3 regions of the Paenibacillus urinalis genome follow, and region 3 is predicted to be linked to each of the others. Evidence: predicted binding sites of a transcription regulator. Region 3 holds the regulator's gene; each other region holds the start of a gene.
What was found. The regulator CtsR, encoded in region 3, represses protease genes until heat stress. The targets are predictions, from matches to a motif close to ATGGTCAATAAAGGTCAAACA.
Positions count from the first base shown of each region.

Region 1: clpP (ATP-dependent Clp endopeptidase proteolytic subunit ClpP) is a predicted target of CtsR. The motif match lies at 2,694-2,714, and genes of this name have one in related genera.
Region 2: clpP (ATP-dependent Clp endopeptidase proteolytic subunit ClpP) is a predicted target of CtsR. The motif match lies at 2,673-2,693, and genes of this name have one in related genera.

Region 1 covers NZ_CP118108.1:163,245-168,531, reverse strand. Annotated here, with positions in the region: gene gap (type I glyceraldehyde-3-phosphate dehydrogenase) at 102-1,106, opposite strand; gene PUW25_RS00835 (sugar-binding transcriptional regulator) at 1,198-2,220, opposite strand; tRNA gene PUW25_RS00830 (tRNA-Arg) at 2,553-2,627, shown strand; gene clpP (ATP-dependent Clp endopeptidase proteolytic subunit ClpP) at 2,832-3,431, shown strand; gene PUW25_RS00820 (SIMPL domain-containing protein) at 3,509-4,264, opposite strand; gene PUW25_RS00815 (HPr family phosphocarrier protein) at 4,469-4,738, opposite strand; gene whiA (DNA-binding protein WhiA) at 4,845-5,287, opposite strand, start outside.
Region 2 covers NZ_CP118108.1:4,390,905-4,396,191, forward strand. Annotated here, with positions in the region: gene ispG (flavodoxin-dependent (E)-4-hydroxy-3-methylbut-2-enyl-diphosphate synthase) at 1-576, opposite strand, end outside; gene clpX (ATP-dependent protease ATP-binding subunit ClpX) at 678-1,931, opposite strand; gene clpP (ATP-dependent Clp endopeptidase proteolytic subunit ClpP) at 1,944-2,534, opposite strand; gene tig (trigger factor) at 2,911-4,242, opposite strand; gene PUW25_RS20285 (hypothetical protein) at 4,372-5,287, opposite strand, start outside.
Region 3 covers NZ_CP118108.1:4,798,965-4,804,251, forward strand. Annotated here, with positions in the region: gene clpC (ATP-dependent protease ATP-binding subunit ClpC) at 1-1,373, opposite strand, end outside; gene PUW25_RS22385 (protein-arginine kinase McsB) at 1,567-2,628, opposite strand; gene PUW25_RS22390 (protein-arginine kinase activator protein McsA) at 2,660-3,181, opposite strand; gene PUW25_RS22395 (CtsR family transcriptional regulator) at 3,232-3,693, opposite strand; gene PUW25_RS22400 (GNAT family N-acetyltransferase) at 4,092-5,258, opposite strand.

The sequences.
Region 1 (5,287 bases), 810 kb from region 3:
GGTTTCCCCGGTTCTCTGGCATTAAAGATAAAATCATGGTGAAGAGGAGACCAAAAGCCTTGTTCTCCTCTTCACCTTATTTTAAATTCCTATCGTTGGTCTTACAGACCTTTGCTTGCGATGTAAGCAGCGAGGTCTACGACACGGTTGGAGTAACCCCACTCGTTGTCATACCAAGAAACAACTTTAACCATGTTGTCGCCTACTACCATAGTGGAGAGAGCGTCAATTGTGGAAGAAGCTGGGTCGCTGTTGTAGTCGCTGGATACAAGCGGCTCATCGGAGTAGTTAAGGATGCCTTTCAGCGGTCCGTTAGCTGCTTCTTTAAGCGCTGCGTTTACTTCGTCTACAGTTACGTTTTTGCCAAGCTCAACAACCAGGTCAGTTACGGATACGTTCTTAGTAGGAACGCGCATTGCCATACCGTTCAGTTTACCTTTCAGTTGCGGCAATACAAGGCTAACAGCTTTAGCTGCACCTGTTGTAGAAGGAATGATGTTCTCAGCTGCTGCACGAGCACGACGAAGGTCTTTATGCGGCAGGTCAAGTACTTGCTGGTCGTTAGTGTAAGAGTGAACAGTTGTCATCATACCTTTAACGATACCGAAGGACTCGTCAAGAACTTTAGCAAATGGTGCCAAGCAGTTTGTCGTACAAGAAGCGTTAGAAATTACTGTATGGTTAGCTGGGTCGTATTTCTCTTCGTTTACGCCCATAACGATTGTAATATCTTCGTTTGTAGCTGGAGCAGAGATGATAACTTTTTTAGCTCCGCCTTTAAGGTGAGCTTCTGCTTTTTCTTTCGCTGTGAAGATACCAGTGGACTCAACAACGATTTCAACACCGTTAGCTGCCCAAGGCAGGTTCTCAGGGTTGCGCTCAGCAAATACTTTAACTTCTTTGCCGTTAACGATCAGCGCGCCTTCTTTAGCTTCTACAGTTGCGTTCAGACGACCATGAGTTGTGTCGTATTTAAGCAAGTGAGCCAAAGTGCTTACGTCTGTCAAATCATTGATTGCTACGATTTCTACATCGCTGTTGTTCAGCGCTGCGCGGAATACGTTACGTCCAATACGTCCAAAACCGTTAATACCTACTTTTACCATGAGTAAGTTCCTCCCAAGTTTTGCTTTTATTTTATATATTCAAGACAAGCCTGTTAGGGCCCATCAAGACAACGAATCAGTGAATCAAATTCTATAAATCTTTAACAATTTCAGCTGCCGCCGCTTCATCAATGACAAGAATATCTTCCTGTCCGAAGCGAAGCACCGCCTGTATCGAAGCTGCCTTGCTCTTACCGCCTGCGATGGCGATAACAAGCTCAGTGTGTCTAATGTCCTCCAAACGCATACCTAGTGTCAGCATCGTATGGACGACCTCTCCCTCGTTATTGAAATAATAGCCGAAGGATTCTGCCACCGCACCTTCATCGCGAATTTCAGTAACCGTCTGAGGCGCCAGCTTGCGCCGTTTGGCCATTTCCATCGCACCGCCTATTCCATGAATCACGATGCGTGCCTTACGGATCATATCCAGAATTTCCTGTATGTTGGAGTCTTGTATAAGTGAATCATAGGCATGATTGCTTAGTAGATCAGGTACGTGCAGCAGCCGATATTGTGCTCCTAGCTTCTTGGCCATCATGGAAGCAATCGTATTTGCCTGAAGCTCCAGACTTTCTCCAAGTCCGCCACGTGCAGGCACAAACCATACATCTCTCTTAGAAGATGAAGGGGTCAGATGCTCTGCTATCGCTGCTGTCGTGGAACCGCCCGTTACAGCTACAACGTCTTCATCGTTCATGACGCTGAGAAGCGCCTTGGCACCGGCACGTCCAAGCTCACGCTTGGCATACTCTGAGTTCTCAGAATCACCTGGAACGACGATGACCTTACGAAGTCCATAAGTTCTTCTAATCTGCTCTTCCATCTCCGATAGTCCAAACAGTTCCTTGGCTACCGGTTCAAGCATTTCAAGCAGCTCTTCTCCAGCCTGGCTGATTCTCATTCCCACCGTCTCGATCTCTATGAGTCCTTGCGACTTCAGCAGATCTGTCTCTGCTCTAAGTACACGCTCTGTCATATCCATGGCGTTCGCAAGAGTTCTCCTTCCAATCACTTCCGAAATCATGATCTGGCGTAGAATGGTATACCTCTTCTTCATTACGTCCATGAGATCAGGTAGAAGCTGCTTCTGCACTTCTAATATCGTTCGCATGCTATCCACTTCCGCAAGCTCCTTCATTCCGGTCTCTGAGGTGGACTAAAAATGTCCCGGGTTAACTTTTTAAGTCCCACGTATATTTTAACTAAATCTGACGTGCGATGCAAGGGGTCCAAAAGTATATTTTACAAAGCCTTTTCCCTTTATTCGCTTGTGTAAAATATCACAATTTGAAAGTTGTATCTCATTCTCTTATCCCTTCAATTATTCCCTTCATCTATAGGTTGTACATATATGGCTCACATCAAACTCAATCGGGAGACTCTCTTGCAAATTTTTTTACATTCGGATATAATCAATATTGCTGTCACCGACAGTTATAACATGCGCCCGTGGTCCAACGGATATGACGTAGGCCTCCGGAGCCTGAGATCGAGGTTCGATTCCTCGCGGGCGCGCCATTATTATTAATGGTTCCATATACAATTAACCGATGAAACCGAGCAGGTTTCTTTTTTTATCAAAATAGTTTGACTTTCTTTGACTTTTTGTTTGAAATTGTTTATGATGTGGTTAATACGGAAACAGTGAGTATATGTAGATGTAGTTCCTGTTCTCGTGTCTCGTGAACTTAAACTCTAAATTTTTTTGAGGAGGTTTTTCGCATGAGTTATATTCCTATGGTCGTAGAACAAAGCAATCGCGGTGAACGCGCTTATGACATTTATTCCAGACTGCTGAAAGATCGCATTATTTTCCTTGGCAGTGATGTCAACGATGTCGTCGCTAATTCCATCATTGCTCAAATGCTGTTCCTAGCTGCGGAAGATCCGGAAAAAGATATTCATTTATACATTAACAGCCCTGGCGGTTCCATCACTGCGGGTATGGCGATATACGATACAATGCAATTTATTAAGCCCGATGTCTCCACAATCTGTATGGGTATGGCTGCTTCAATGGGCGCTTTCCTGCTTAACGCTGGTGCGAAGGGCAAGCGTTTTGCTCTCCCTAACAGTGAAGTCATGATCCATCAGCCGCTTGGTGGAGCACAAGGTCAAGCCTCTGATATTGAAATTCGCGCACGCCGTATTCTCAAAATGCGTGATAAGCTGAACCACATTCTGGCTGAACGTACAGGACAGCCGCTGGAGCGCATTGAGCGTGACACAGACCGCGATAACTTCATGTCCGCTGAAGAAGCGAAGGCATACGGTTTGGTTGACAAAGTTCTGGAGTCTTCCACACCTGAACAAGGTCTGTAAGACATAACAAAAATCCTCGATCCTGAAATTCAGGACCGAGGATTTTTTATTTTTCTAAATTCCATGGGTAAAAAATTTTACTTCAGCTCATATCGAACCGTCAGCTGTGTAGACAGCTTGATCTCTCCGCTCTCAATTGCTGTGTTGGCGCTGTCTTGACTTGAAGCAGCAGACTGCAGCTCCATGGATTCCTTGTAATAAGCTACTGGTTCATCAATACTTCCCTGGCTGACACTAAGAACGATACCCAGCTGACGCTGTGCCGCATTTGCGATCGCTCCAGCTTTAAGCTTCGCATTCGCCATCGCCTTGTCTATCACTTGTGTTTCAAACGCTTCTGTATCCTCGATAGAGAATACAACGTTATCGATCTGATTGGCTCCTGCATTGGTCGCAGCATCCAGCAGCTCACCGACTTTCTCTAGATTACGGTAAGACACTTTAAGCGTGTGATAAGCGGTGTAGCCCTTAATTTTCTGTCCATCCTTCTCGCTGTAAGTATAATTGGGCTGTACATAGAATTGATTCGTTTGAATATCCTTGCTGTCCACTTTCCAGGTATTTTTCAAGAGTGTAGTGATCTTTTGAATTTTGGCTGCATTCGCTTTTTGTGCCGCCGCTGCAGTATCCGCTTCCGATGATGCACCAATAGACAGGTAGGCAATATCCGGCTTAACTTCAATCTCACCTTTTCCTGTAACCGATACGAAGTTCTGTGTTGCCGCTGCCTCTTGGGCCAGCGCCGTCCCCCCTGCAGACCAGCTCCATCCTCCAACTAGTAGTGCTCCGGCAATGGCTGCGGCAGCGAAAGGTTTCATCCATTTCTTGTTCATCACTTCATCTAACCTCCTTGAATTTGCAATCTATACCATTGGACGCAGTCTTCTTAAAAAAAGTTTCAATATCCTCAAGCATGTCCAAAAAAACGAAAAAGCCACGATTCATCACTATGTCATTAAGCTAGAATTCAGCTTTAATGGCATCGCGATTACTCGAGGCTCTCTCTGTATTTAGGCGTTACAAAAAAGATGGCGGAATTATTGGTTCTCCAATTCTTCTTTGCTTACGAGACTTACTAAAGCGTTTACAGCCTGTTCTGAATCCGCACCTTCTGCACTAATGACAACTTCAGTCCCTGTGCTGATTGCAAGGCTCATAATTCCCATGATGCTCTTTGCATTTACTTTTTTATCATCTTTTTCCACAAAAATCTCAGACGAGTACTTATTCGCTTCTTGTACGAATAGTGCGGCTGGTCTGGCATGAAGACCCGTCTTCAAACGGACTACTACCGGGTGCTTTGTCATGGAAACTTACCCCCTCTACAAAATCTATACAACAATCAATACTTCATAATTATAAACATTATACCATTATAGCATGAATGAAACTAGAAAAAAAAAGAGTTATTGTCTACAAGTTTGAGTTCGTAAATAAACCCTTCTCTGTTCTAATTTTTTCAGCCATTTCATCAATTTTGCGCAGGCGGTGATTCACACCCGATTTGCTCACTGTCCCTTTTAGTAATTCCCCAACTTCCTTCAAATTAATATCCGGATGGGCAAGCCTTACCTCAGCGACTTCTCGCAGCTTATCAGGCAGGGTATCCAGCCCTACTTCCTTATCCAGGAATTTGATGTTCTCAATCTGGCGGACAGCTGCACCAATCGTCTTATTCAAATTGGCCGTCTCACAGTTTACAATCCGGTTCACCGAATTTCTCATGTCCCGCATAATTCGAACGTCCTCAAATTTGAACAATGCCTGATGGGCACCGATGATGCTCAGCATTTCGATGATCTTCTCGCCTTCTTTGATGTAAAAAATAAAGCCCTTTTTTCTTTCGATGCAGCGTG
Region 2 (5,287 bases), 410 kb from region 3:
CTGTGCCGCCTTAGTATAAGCCTCGATGGCCATTGGAACGTCAGATGCCTTAAGCGACACGATAATATCATGGAAATCCAGCTCTTCCAGAATGCCGATATGGAACAAGGCACTTTCTACCATCGCATCGGCTGTAGGATAGCCATATTTTTCAAGCAAATGATTCTCAAGCGAGCCAGCATTCACACCGATACGGATTGGAATTCCTTTTTCCTTACATGCTTTAACTACGGCTTCTACTTTTTCACGTTTGCCGATGTTACCCGGATTAATCCGAACCTTATCGATCCCATTTTCGATTGCTTTTAGAGCTAATTTATAATTAAAATGAATATCCGCCACTAGCGGAATATGAATTCTCTTCTTAATTTCCTTAATCGCTTCTGCCGCTTCATCATTATTGACCGTTACACGAACAATTTGGCATCCCGCTTCTTCAAGCCGCAAAATCTCAGCTACCGTTGCATCCACATCAGCCGTTTTCGTTGTACACATACTTTGAATAATGACTTCATTGCTTCCGCCAATGGTAATGTTGCCAACTTTTACGGGACGTGTATCTTGTCTTAAAAACATGATTCCTTTCTCTCCCCATAACGTCAAATCTCCACCCGCTAGAGGCCTGGAAATATCCAGTATAAATAAACCTCATTACGAGTGGAGTAAGACTTGTTTATTTAGGCACTCTCTTCTTGCTTCTTATCTTTATCACCATGCAGTTCAGGTGCTGTCTTCTCTTCAACGACCTGCTTCGTAATGACACACTTCGTAACATCCTCGCGGGAAGGAATTTCATACATCACATCAAGCAGGAGGCTCTCAATGATTGCACGAAGTCCACGGGCACCCGTATTACGCTTGATTGCTTCTCGAGCGATCGCTTCGAGTGCTTCCTTCTCAAATTCGAGAGTTACATTGTCCAGCTCCAGCATCTTCGTATATTGCTTAACCAAAGCGTTCTTCGGCTCAGACAAAATGCGAACGAGCGTCGCCTCATCAAGCGGCTCCAATGTAGAGATAACCGGAAGACGCCCAACAAACTCCGGGATCAGACCGAACTTCAGCAAGTCCTCTGGAAGAACCATTCCGAGATACTCACCCGGCTTCAGATCCTTCTGCTCAGCAGAAGAGTTAAAACCGATTACTTTTTTGCCGATACGGCGTTTGATCATTTGCTCGAGTCCGTCAAAGGCACCGCCGCAGATGAACAAAATATTTGTAGTATCGATTTGAATGAATTCCTGATGAGGATGCTTACGTCCGCCTTGTGGTGGAACGGAAGCAACCGTACCCTCTAGAATTTTGAGGAGGGCCTGCTGTACGCCTTCACCGGATACATCACGTGTAATCGAAGGGTTCTCCGACTTACGTGCTACTTTATCAATCTCATCGATATAAATAATGCCGCGCTCTGCCTTCTCAACATCATAATCAGCAGCTTGAATGAGCTTGAGCAGAATATTCTCAACGTCTTCACCTACGTACCCTGCTTCTGTGAGCGAGGTAGCGTCTGCAATCGCAAATGGAACATTTAGAATCTTCGCCATGGTTTGAGCCAAGAGCGTTTTACCAGAACCCGTTGGTCCCAATAGCAGAATGTTACTCTTCGACATTTCTACATCGTCAATCTTGCTCTGTGTATTAATGCGCTTGTAATGATTATAAACGGCAACAGACAGCGATTTCTTCGCTTGCTCCTGACCGATAACATACTGATCCAAAATATCACGAATCTGCATCGGTTTTGGAATATCCTTCAGATCAATCTCTTCATCATGACCGAGTTCTTCCTCTACAATCTCTGCACACAGCTCGATGCATTCGTCACAAATATATACCCCTGGTCCAGCGACAAGCTTACGAACCTGTTCCTGGGATTTACCACAGAAAGAACATTTAAGCTGCCCTTTCTCATCGTTAAATTTAAACATCTAACCACCCCTTTAAGAATTAATCGGTCTGGTGAGTACTTGGTCAATGATACGGTATTCTAAAGCTTCTTCCGCGCTCATAAAATAGTCGCGGTCCGTATCACGCTCGATTTTATCAAGGGGTTGACCCGTACGCTCCACGTAGATCTGATTAAGCTTCTGACGCGTTTTAATAATCCAGTCGGCGTGAATTTGAATATCGGATGCCTGACCTTGGATCCCGCCAAGCGGCTGATGTATCATAACTTCACTGTTCTCCAGCGCAAAGCGCTTGCCAGGTGCACCCGCAGTGAGCAGAAGTGAGCCCATGCTGGCAGCCATCCCTACGCAGATGGTTGAAACGTCTGGCTTAATAAATTGCATTGTATCATATATACCCAACCCCGCAGTAACAGAACCACCTGGTGAATTGATATATAAGCTGATATCCTTCTCCGGATCCTCTGCAGCCAAGAATAAGAGCTGCGCGATAACGCTGTTGGCCACATCATCATCTATTGCACCGCTGAGAAAGATAATACGATCCTTCAATAGTCTTGAATATATATCGTAAGAACGTTCACCGCGATTGGTTTGTTCAACAACCATAGGCACGAGATTCATGTTCCGACCTCTTCTCCATAATAGAATCTTACTGCCACATTAATCAGGGTTAAATAAAGTACAGTCTTAATTTTATCATGTTCCCTGTTCAATGTCATTTATGACTGCTCTCCTCAGCCAAGCAGCTGCTAAAGAGAAAGCTTGATCATATTTAACCATTTTTTTTATGTATGTGCAAATCGGACTTCCATCCTATGGAGTTAAGACCTATAACTCAAGTATATGGAAGGTACAGTTAAAATATCACGACAGCTCACTTATTACCATTTAATAATATATTTAACTATAAAATGGATATTCATGAGAAGAAATAAGGCACGTTTAGTAAAATACCTTACGTGCCTTATCTGTTATATTTCTAACGTGATGTGTAATCTTATTCTTCAGTTGCTTCTACAGCAGCTTCCTCAGCTGGAGCGTCAACTTCTACGCTGTTTGCAAGAAGGAAGTCAATCGTTTTGCGAAGCAGAACTTCTTCACGAAGACTGTCGAAAGAACCGTTGCTTTCGAGAATTTGACGAATCTCTTCTGGAGTACGTTTGAAGGAAGTCGCCATATTGTTCAGCTCTTCGTTAATATCCTCATCGGATACTTCAATGTTCTCTTGTTTACCAATTGCTTCAAGAACCAGGTTGTTGCGAACGCGCTTCTCAGCATCGCCCTTCATTTGGTTTTGAAGATCTGCTTCCGTTTGACCGGAGAAGCTCATGAACATTTCAAGGTTCATGCCTTGTTGACGAAGACGGTTGTCAAAGTCACGCATCATGTTGCGAACTTCGCTGTTAATCATTCCTTGTGGAATTTCAACTTCTGCATTAGCAGCCGCTTTCTCAACAACAACATTTTCTTGGTTTGCTTTTGCTTCTTCTGCTTTGCGCTCAGACAGCTGCTTCGTAAGATCTTCTTTGTACTCAGCAAGAGTATCGAATTCACTTACATCCTTCGCAAACTCATCGTCGATTGCAGGAAGCTCTTTGCGTTTGATTTCGTGCACTTTCACTTTGAAGATGGCTTTCTTGCCAGCAAGTTCTGCCGCATGATATTCCTCAGGGAATGTCACTTCAACATCCTTGTTGTCGCCAGTAGCAAGACCGATTACTTGCTCTTCAAAGCCAGGAATGAATGTGTTAGAACCCAGTTCCAGGGAATAACGCTCAGCTTGTCCACCGTCGAACAGTTCTCCATCAACAGAACCTTCGTAGTCGATTACCGCGATATCGCCGGACTCTGCAGTACCTTCTTCGATAACTACAAGCTCAGCATGACGTTGTTGCAGACGCTCAAGCTCAGCATTCAGTTCTTCTTCGGAAACTTCTGTGTTTGCCTTAGGAACTTCAAGTCCTTTGTACTCGCCAAGTTTTGCTTCAGGTTTAACGACAACTTTTGCTTTAAACTTGAAAGCTTCACCTTTTGCGAATTGATCGATGTCCACTTCTGGTTGTTCAACAGGGAAGATTTCTGTTTGATCAACAGCTTCCGTGTACACTTCAGGAAGAAGGATATCAATCGCGTCTTGGTACAGGCTCTCTACGCCGAAACGAGCTTCGAAGATCGAGCGAGGCACTTTACCCTTACGGAATCCAGGTACATTTATCTGTTTAACGACTTTATTAAAAGCCTTGTCGAGAGCAGCAGCTACACGATCTGCTTCTACTTCAACTTCAAGAACCCCAAGGTTCTTCTCTATTTTTTCCCAAGTTGCTTTCATTTATGCTTTCCCCTCCAAATTTCACATGTTAACCATGTCAAGCGCGTACAAAATAACCATTTTAGTATAAACAACATTAAATGCAATTTCAAGGGTAAACCCTTGCAGGCGTCAAAAGGAAGTTTTCGGCTATTTTACATCCAGTCCGCCAGATACAAATCGTTTAATGGATCGGTACGCCTGCTCGAATCTAAATCTGACTTCACTCGTGATTTCGTAGACCCTTCTAATCTCTTCTTCGTCCAGTGATCCGCCCAGACTCTCAGCGACTGCCGCATGGAGCGCCGCAGCCCATATATCGAGTGTCGAATCATCGCCTTCAAGCATAGAGCGGTAGTCGCTTGTGCCATATACAGCCATCACATATTGGGACCATAATTCCTGAGCAAAATAAAACAGGGTGGGTTCATGTACTTCCGTCTGATCTGCTACGAGCTCCAGCACTCGAATGATCGGAAACGGGAATTCATCCGGCTTCAGTGGAATAGATTCTACCTCAACCTCCACTTTTTCCGATCCTCGTGTAAGCGATACCGTTGCCTGTGATCCTCTTTTGCGCAAGGTCTGCAGCACTCGAAATTGAAGCAATGGATGCAGCTTACGCTGCTGAAGCCATTCGCACAGCGAATGATCAATACCCGGTGTTTCGATATAGGCCAGCTGATCCAGTGCCAGCATCGTCTGCTCGCTCAGCGGCTCTTCCATGACCGTTCTTAGCAGCTTATCCGCATATGCTCCATCTTCCGCCATTTTATTTCGGGCATTTTGACGAGCAAAATCCTCTTCACTCTCTTCCAGATCCTCGTCACTTCGTCCGTCTTCTCTCTGATCACGATCTATATATTGAGGGAAAGCTGCACGCAGCCAGTCCAGCAAAGCTTCCCATTCTTCATAATTCCGTTTCTCCTGCCCTTCGCATTGAAGCAGGAACTCAAGCAAACGCATCGCTTCCGAATAGCGCTCATTCTCCAGCATTACGGTAAGCTGAATCTGATAGTAATCCAGCGTCTTCGGGAAGAGAACAATATTTTTCTCTTTGGTTTGG
Region 3 (5,287 bases):
TTCTTCGTTACATCAAGCTCTTCGCGAATTTTCTGCTCTGTATCTCGCAGGGCAGCAGCCTTCTCGAATTCCTGACTTTGAACAGCCGAATCCTTTTCTTTACGAATATCATCGAGTCTGTTCTCAAGCTGCTTGAGATTAGGCGGTACCGTATAAGAGTTAAGTCTTACTTTGGAGCCCGCTTCATCAATCAGGTCAATGGCTTTGTCCGGCAGGAACCGGTCTGTAATGTAACGGTCCGACAATTTAACTGCCTGTTCAATCGCCTCATCCGTAATTTTCACACGGTGATGCGCTTCATAACGATCTCTCAAGCCGTGCAATATTTGAATCGCTTCATCCACGGATGGCTGATCCACATTAATCGGTTGGAAACGACGCTCAAGTGCAGCATCTTTTTCAATATATTTACGATACTCATCCAGAGTAGTCGCACCAATACATTGCAGTTCTCCGCGAGCCAGAGCCGGCTTCAGAATGTTGGAAGCGTCAATAGCTCCTTCTGCTCCCCCTGCTCCAATAAGTGTATGCAGTTCATCAATGAAGAGAATAATATTGCCTGCCTGACGGATCTCATCCATAATCTTTTTCAATCTGTCTTCAAATTCACCACGGTATTTCGTTCCTGCAACAACGGAGCCCATATCCAGGGTCATTACGCGTTTGTCACGCAGCGTTTCAGGAATTTCGTTGGCGATAATTTTCTGAGCCAGACCTTCCGCTATTGCTGTTTTACCTACTCCTGGTTCACCGATTAGTACCGGGTTGTTCTTTGTACGACGGCTGAGCACTTGAATAACACGCTCGATCTCTTTACTCCGGCCAATTACCGGATCAAGGTTGCCTTCCTTCGCAATGGAAGTAAGATCACGTGCAAGGCTGTCCAGTGTTGGTGTACTCACGTTAGCTTGTGCTCCATTATGACTGGACACCGCTTCGCTGCTTCCAAGCAATTGAAGTACTTGCTGACGAGCTTTGTTCAGGCTGATGCCCAGGTTGTTCAGTACGCGTGCTGCAACCCCTTCACCTTCACGGATCAGCCCGAGTAGAATATGTTCGGTTCCAACGTAGGTGTGGCCCAATTTACGAGCTTCATCCATCGAAAGTTCAATCACTTTCTTCGCACGTGGTGTATATGCAATATTCGTAGGCTGCTCTTGACCGCGGCCAATGAGCGTTTCTACTTCATCTTGAATTTTTTCAAGTCCTAGACCCAGACCGATAAGAGCTTTGGCAGCAATGCCTTCACCTTCACGAATCAGGCCGAGCAAAATATGTTCGGTACCGATGTTATTATGACCTAAACGAACCGCTTCTTCTTGAGCTAAAGCCAGCACTTTTTGCGCTCGTTCTGTAAATCTTCCAAACATCATAGTTCTTGCACCTCCACAAGTTTAATTGCCTATATCTCTATCCAGATTGCCCGTCACGGACAGCTCTGGCCGACAATCGTCGGTATCATCCCAAGCCGATTGCGAACTGCCTGTTATCTAAGGCAAGATCAGCACTCAGCCGGGTTATTACTGTTATAATATCCATCAAAATAACGCATTTCTCTGACGAGTTCTAATGCTTAAGAACATCTCGTATCATTTGTGCACGGTAGATGTCTCTCGCATTCGGATCCAGGACTTCTTCACCGAATTTCTTCTGCAGAAAACCCGGTTGAGTCATGACATTCAGTTCATTCATTTGAACAATAGAGGGCTCTTCAATCAATCCAAGATCAATGCCCAATCGAACATCTGATAAGCGCTGTGCAGCTTCCTTGGAATCCATGATCACCGCATGGGATAGAATCCCGTAAGAGCGCATAACCCGGTCCATAATCCGCTGCTTCGAATCACGCATCAGTCTCTCGCGTGCATTTCGCTCATGACCAATGATCTGAAGAACGACACTATATAAGTTCTCAATGATTTCAGCTTCAGACTGTCCTAATGTAATTTGATTCGATATTTGAAACAGATTTCCTGTCGCCTCACTGCCTTCTCCATAAATTCCGCGAACCGCGAGACCTACTTGTGATACGGCAGTAAGCACTCGGCTAATTTGCTTCGTCATGACAAGAGCCGGTAAATGCATCATTACGGAAGCTCGGAGACCTGTACCTACATTGGTAGGACAGCTCGTTAGATAGCCTCTTCGGTCATCAAATGAATAATCGATATGGGCTTCGAACACATCATCAATCGCTGATGCCCTCTTCCATGCCTCCTGCACCTGGAAACCTGGGAATAAACATTGGATACGCAAGTGATCCTCTTCATTCACCATAATGCTGATGGATTCATCTTCACTGAGTATAACAGCTCCGTTTCTCGATTCGTTCGCAAGATCGGGGCTGATCAAATGTTTTTCGACCAGAACTTCTTTATCGAATTGATCCAGTTCATTCAAATTCAGTACATGGAATTCACCAAACTTATGAACTTCCTCAAAGCCAAGCACATCAATAAGGTTACGACGTACTTCTCTCGACTGCTCTTCTGTAGCCAGCATTGGAAACGGAAAGCTCTGCACATTACGAGCGACTCTTACCCGGCTACTGATTACGATTTCTGAGTCAGCAGCGGTATTCCGCATCCAATCACTAAGTGGTTTTTCGGTAAACCGGATATCCGACATGGTGCACACCTCCTTACTTTATTACCAAACTTTACTCTTGTGCTATCTCTTTTTCAAGCTCACGAATCTGGTCACGCAGTTTAGCGGCCTCCTCGAACTCTTGAAGATTGATCTTCTCCTGCATTTCACGCTTCAATTCATCCGCTCTGCGTTTAAGGTGAATTTTCTCGCCTGCACGAACCGGCACTTTCCCGATATGTGTGGTGTTGCCATGTACGCGTTTCAGAAGCGGATCCAAGCGACTGGAGAAATGATTGTAGCAGGAACTGCAGCCAAACCGATTAAGCTTACTGAACTGACTAAATGTCATTCCGCATTGCTCACAACGAAGCGTTTCCGGAGAGGGAGCTCCAGCTGTTTTATACTTGCCTGACTCAAAGTCCATAAGCCCTGACAAAAGTCCGTGAATGGAAAAACCGTTGGAGATCCCTGAAATATGGTCACCTTTTTCCTTAGCACAGTTCTCACAAATATGAAATTCCGTCTTCTCTCCGTTTACTATCTTCGTAAAATGGAGCGTAGCCGGGCGTTCATTACATTGTTGACACATCATGACCGCTTACCTCCTTTGCTTCACTTTCTTGATCATATGAACAATCCTATTCATTTGCCCAAGACCGAGATCAGCATTGCTTTTAGCATTCGAGCGCGAATCTGATCACGATAGGGAAGTTTAATAAGCAGTACTTCTCGAGATATAGCCGCCTTGACCAAAGCAGCCTCTCTACGGTTGAGGAATCCGGCCTCTTCCAGCTGATAGATAAGCCCTTCTGCTGCCGTCTGATTAATCTCATCTCCAATATGCTGATGAAAATGTCCATTTAGAGCAAACTGTGCAGGAAGCTCCACACGCTGAATGCGAATATATCCGCCTCCGCCACGCTTACTTTCCACTAGATAGCCTTTTTCAAGGGTAAACCTTGTGCTGATGACGTAATTAATCTGAGACGGTACACAAGAGAACTTATCAGCGAGATCGTTTCTTTGAATCTCAATCAAGCCCTCAGAGCTATCCTGCAAAATATTTTTCAGATATTGCTCGATAATATCAGAAATATTGCGCATTCTACATCCCCCACTATATTTGCCCCTTAAATAACTTGAGTTCATTACATTAAACTACACTAATCATCTGTATCTAAGGAAAAGGCTTCCCAACTGGGGTCACTACCCATCCTTGAAATTACCCATCTTGGACGGAGAACGAATCTCATTCGCCTAGAAAACTCAATGTGACGCCCTGCATCCCTGATACTTCAAATCTGTTTGATCTCTGTTGACTTTGACTTTCTTTGACTTTGTTTTCATTATACCACATTATGTAGAATTCTCAAGAGGGGTTCCTTTTTCATTTTTCTCATTTTGACCTAAAATATGCGCCTTACGAAAAAAACTCCCCTGAATTGTTCAGGAGAGCTCGTTCTTTCAAGGGTCTTACCTAATCTCAGCAGCCTCTAGTTAAATTAGAAGAAGTCCATAAAAAATGTTCGGCATGCAGGAATCACATGATCCAGTTGGGTTGCTCGGAGCGGATTACCTGCTAATCGTTCCATTAAATAAAGTTCCCGTGGCCGCTTGTAGCCCATAAACATCGCTGTAAAGGATTGGATGTCGCCCGATACATCGGCAGTAGACTTGTCATCAGAAGAAAGAAGTTCTATATTACCCTGTCCATCCTCGTTTATAGTCAGGTGCCAAAATCCCGTATTCCAGGATGCTACAGAATCCTCAACTTGGAGAACCAGATCCAAGCTCTGGTTTGCTTCAAACGGATATTGGGCAATAAAAGCTCTCAGATCAACAATACGTGCCATAAAATAAGGAACAAGCTCCTGCTTCACTCTCGGTTCAGGCAGCAGGAAGGGCAGCTCATCGTCTGAGGGTAACATGCTTAACTTAAACTGCTCACTGGGATGGTTTGCAAAATACGTAAGCAGTGCTCGGCGCGCATTCTCATTCGAATAAACAAATTCATCGCATATAAGCTCTTTGTCTTTATTCTCATAAAGCACATATCCTTGCGGCTCTCCCTCAGGAGAGTAGTAAACGGCTGTATGCCCATCCCCATTCAGCACGGATCGTTTCCACCACGCCTCATCTCGAACCAAAGTGCCATTATAGCGACTTGCAAAAGATTGATACAACCCATCAAGTACAGCGATATCCGTTACATCGCGAACAACCTTCCCCTCGTATTCTACTCTTGGTGGAAGCTGGTGAGCTTGAATGAAATACCTTTTGTATTCGGCAAAGACCTCCCAGCCGTATTTACGGTAGAACGGTACCAAAAAAGGATGTAAGAAGGATAGGCTCTGTCCTTGATTCTTCATCTCCTGCAGCGCATGCTTGAGCAATTGGGCCACATGTCCCTTTCTACGGTTTTCCGGCCATGTGGCGACCCCAGCAATGCCGCCCATATCAAATACTTTGCCGTTTACATATACTTGAAAAGGCAATAGAGTCAGCTTTGCTTGTAGTTCTTCATCATCAAACAAACCCCAGTACTGCTCAGGAACAAAGTGCTGTCTCCGCTGTTCCTTCTCCTCAGCAGTCAGCTTATATCTAAAAGCATATTCAGATAATTGTGTACTTACATCAAACTCTTCCATCTTCAATTGCCGAATGACCATGGTTCCACCTCGCGATTCATAATTTAGAA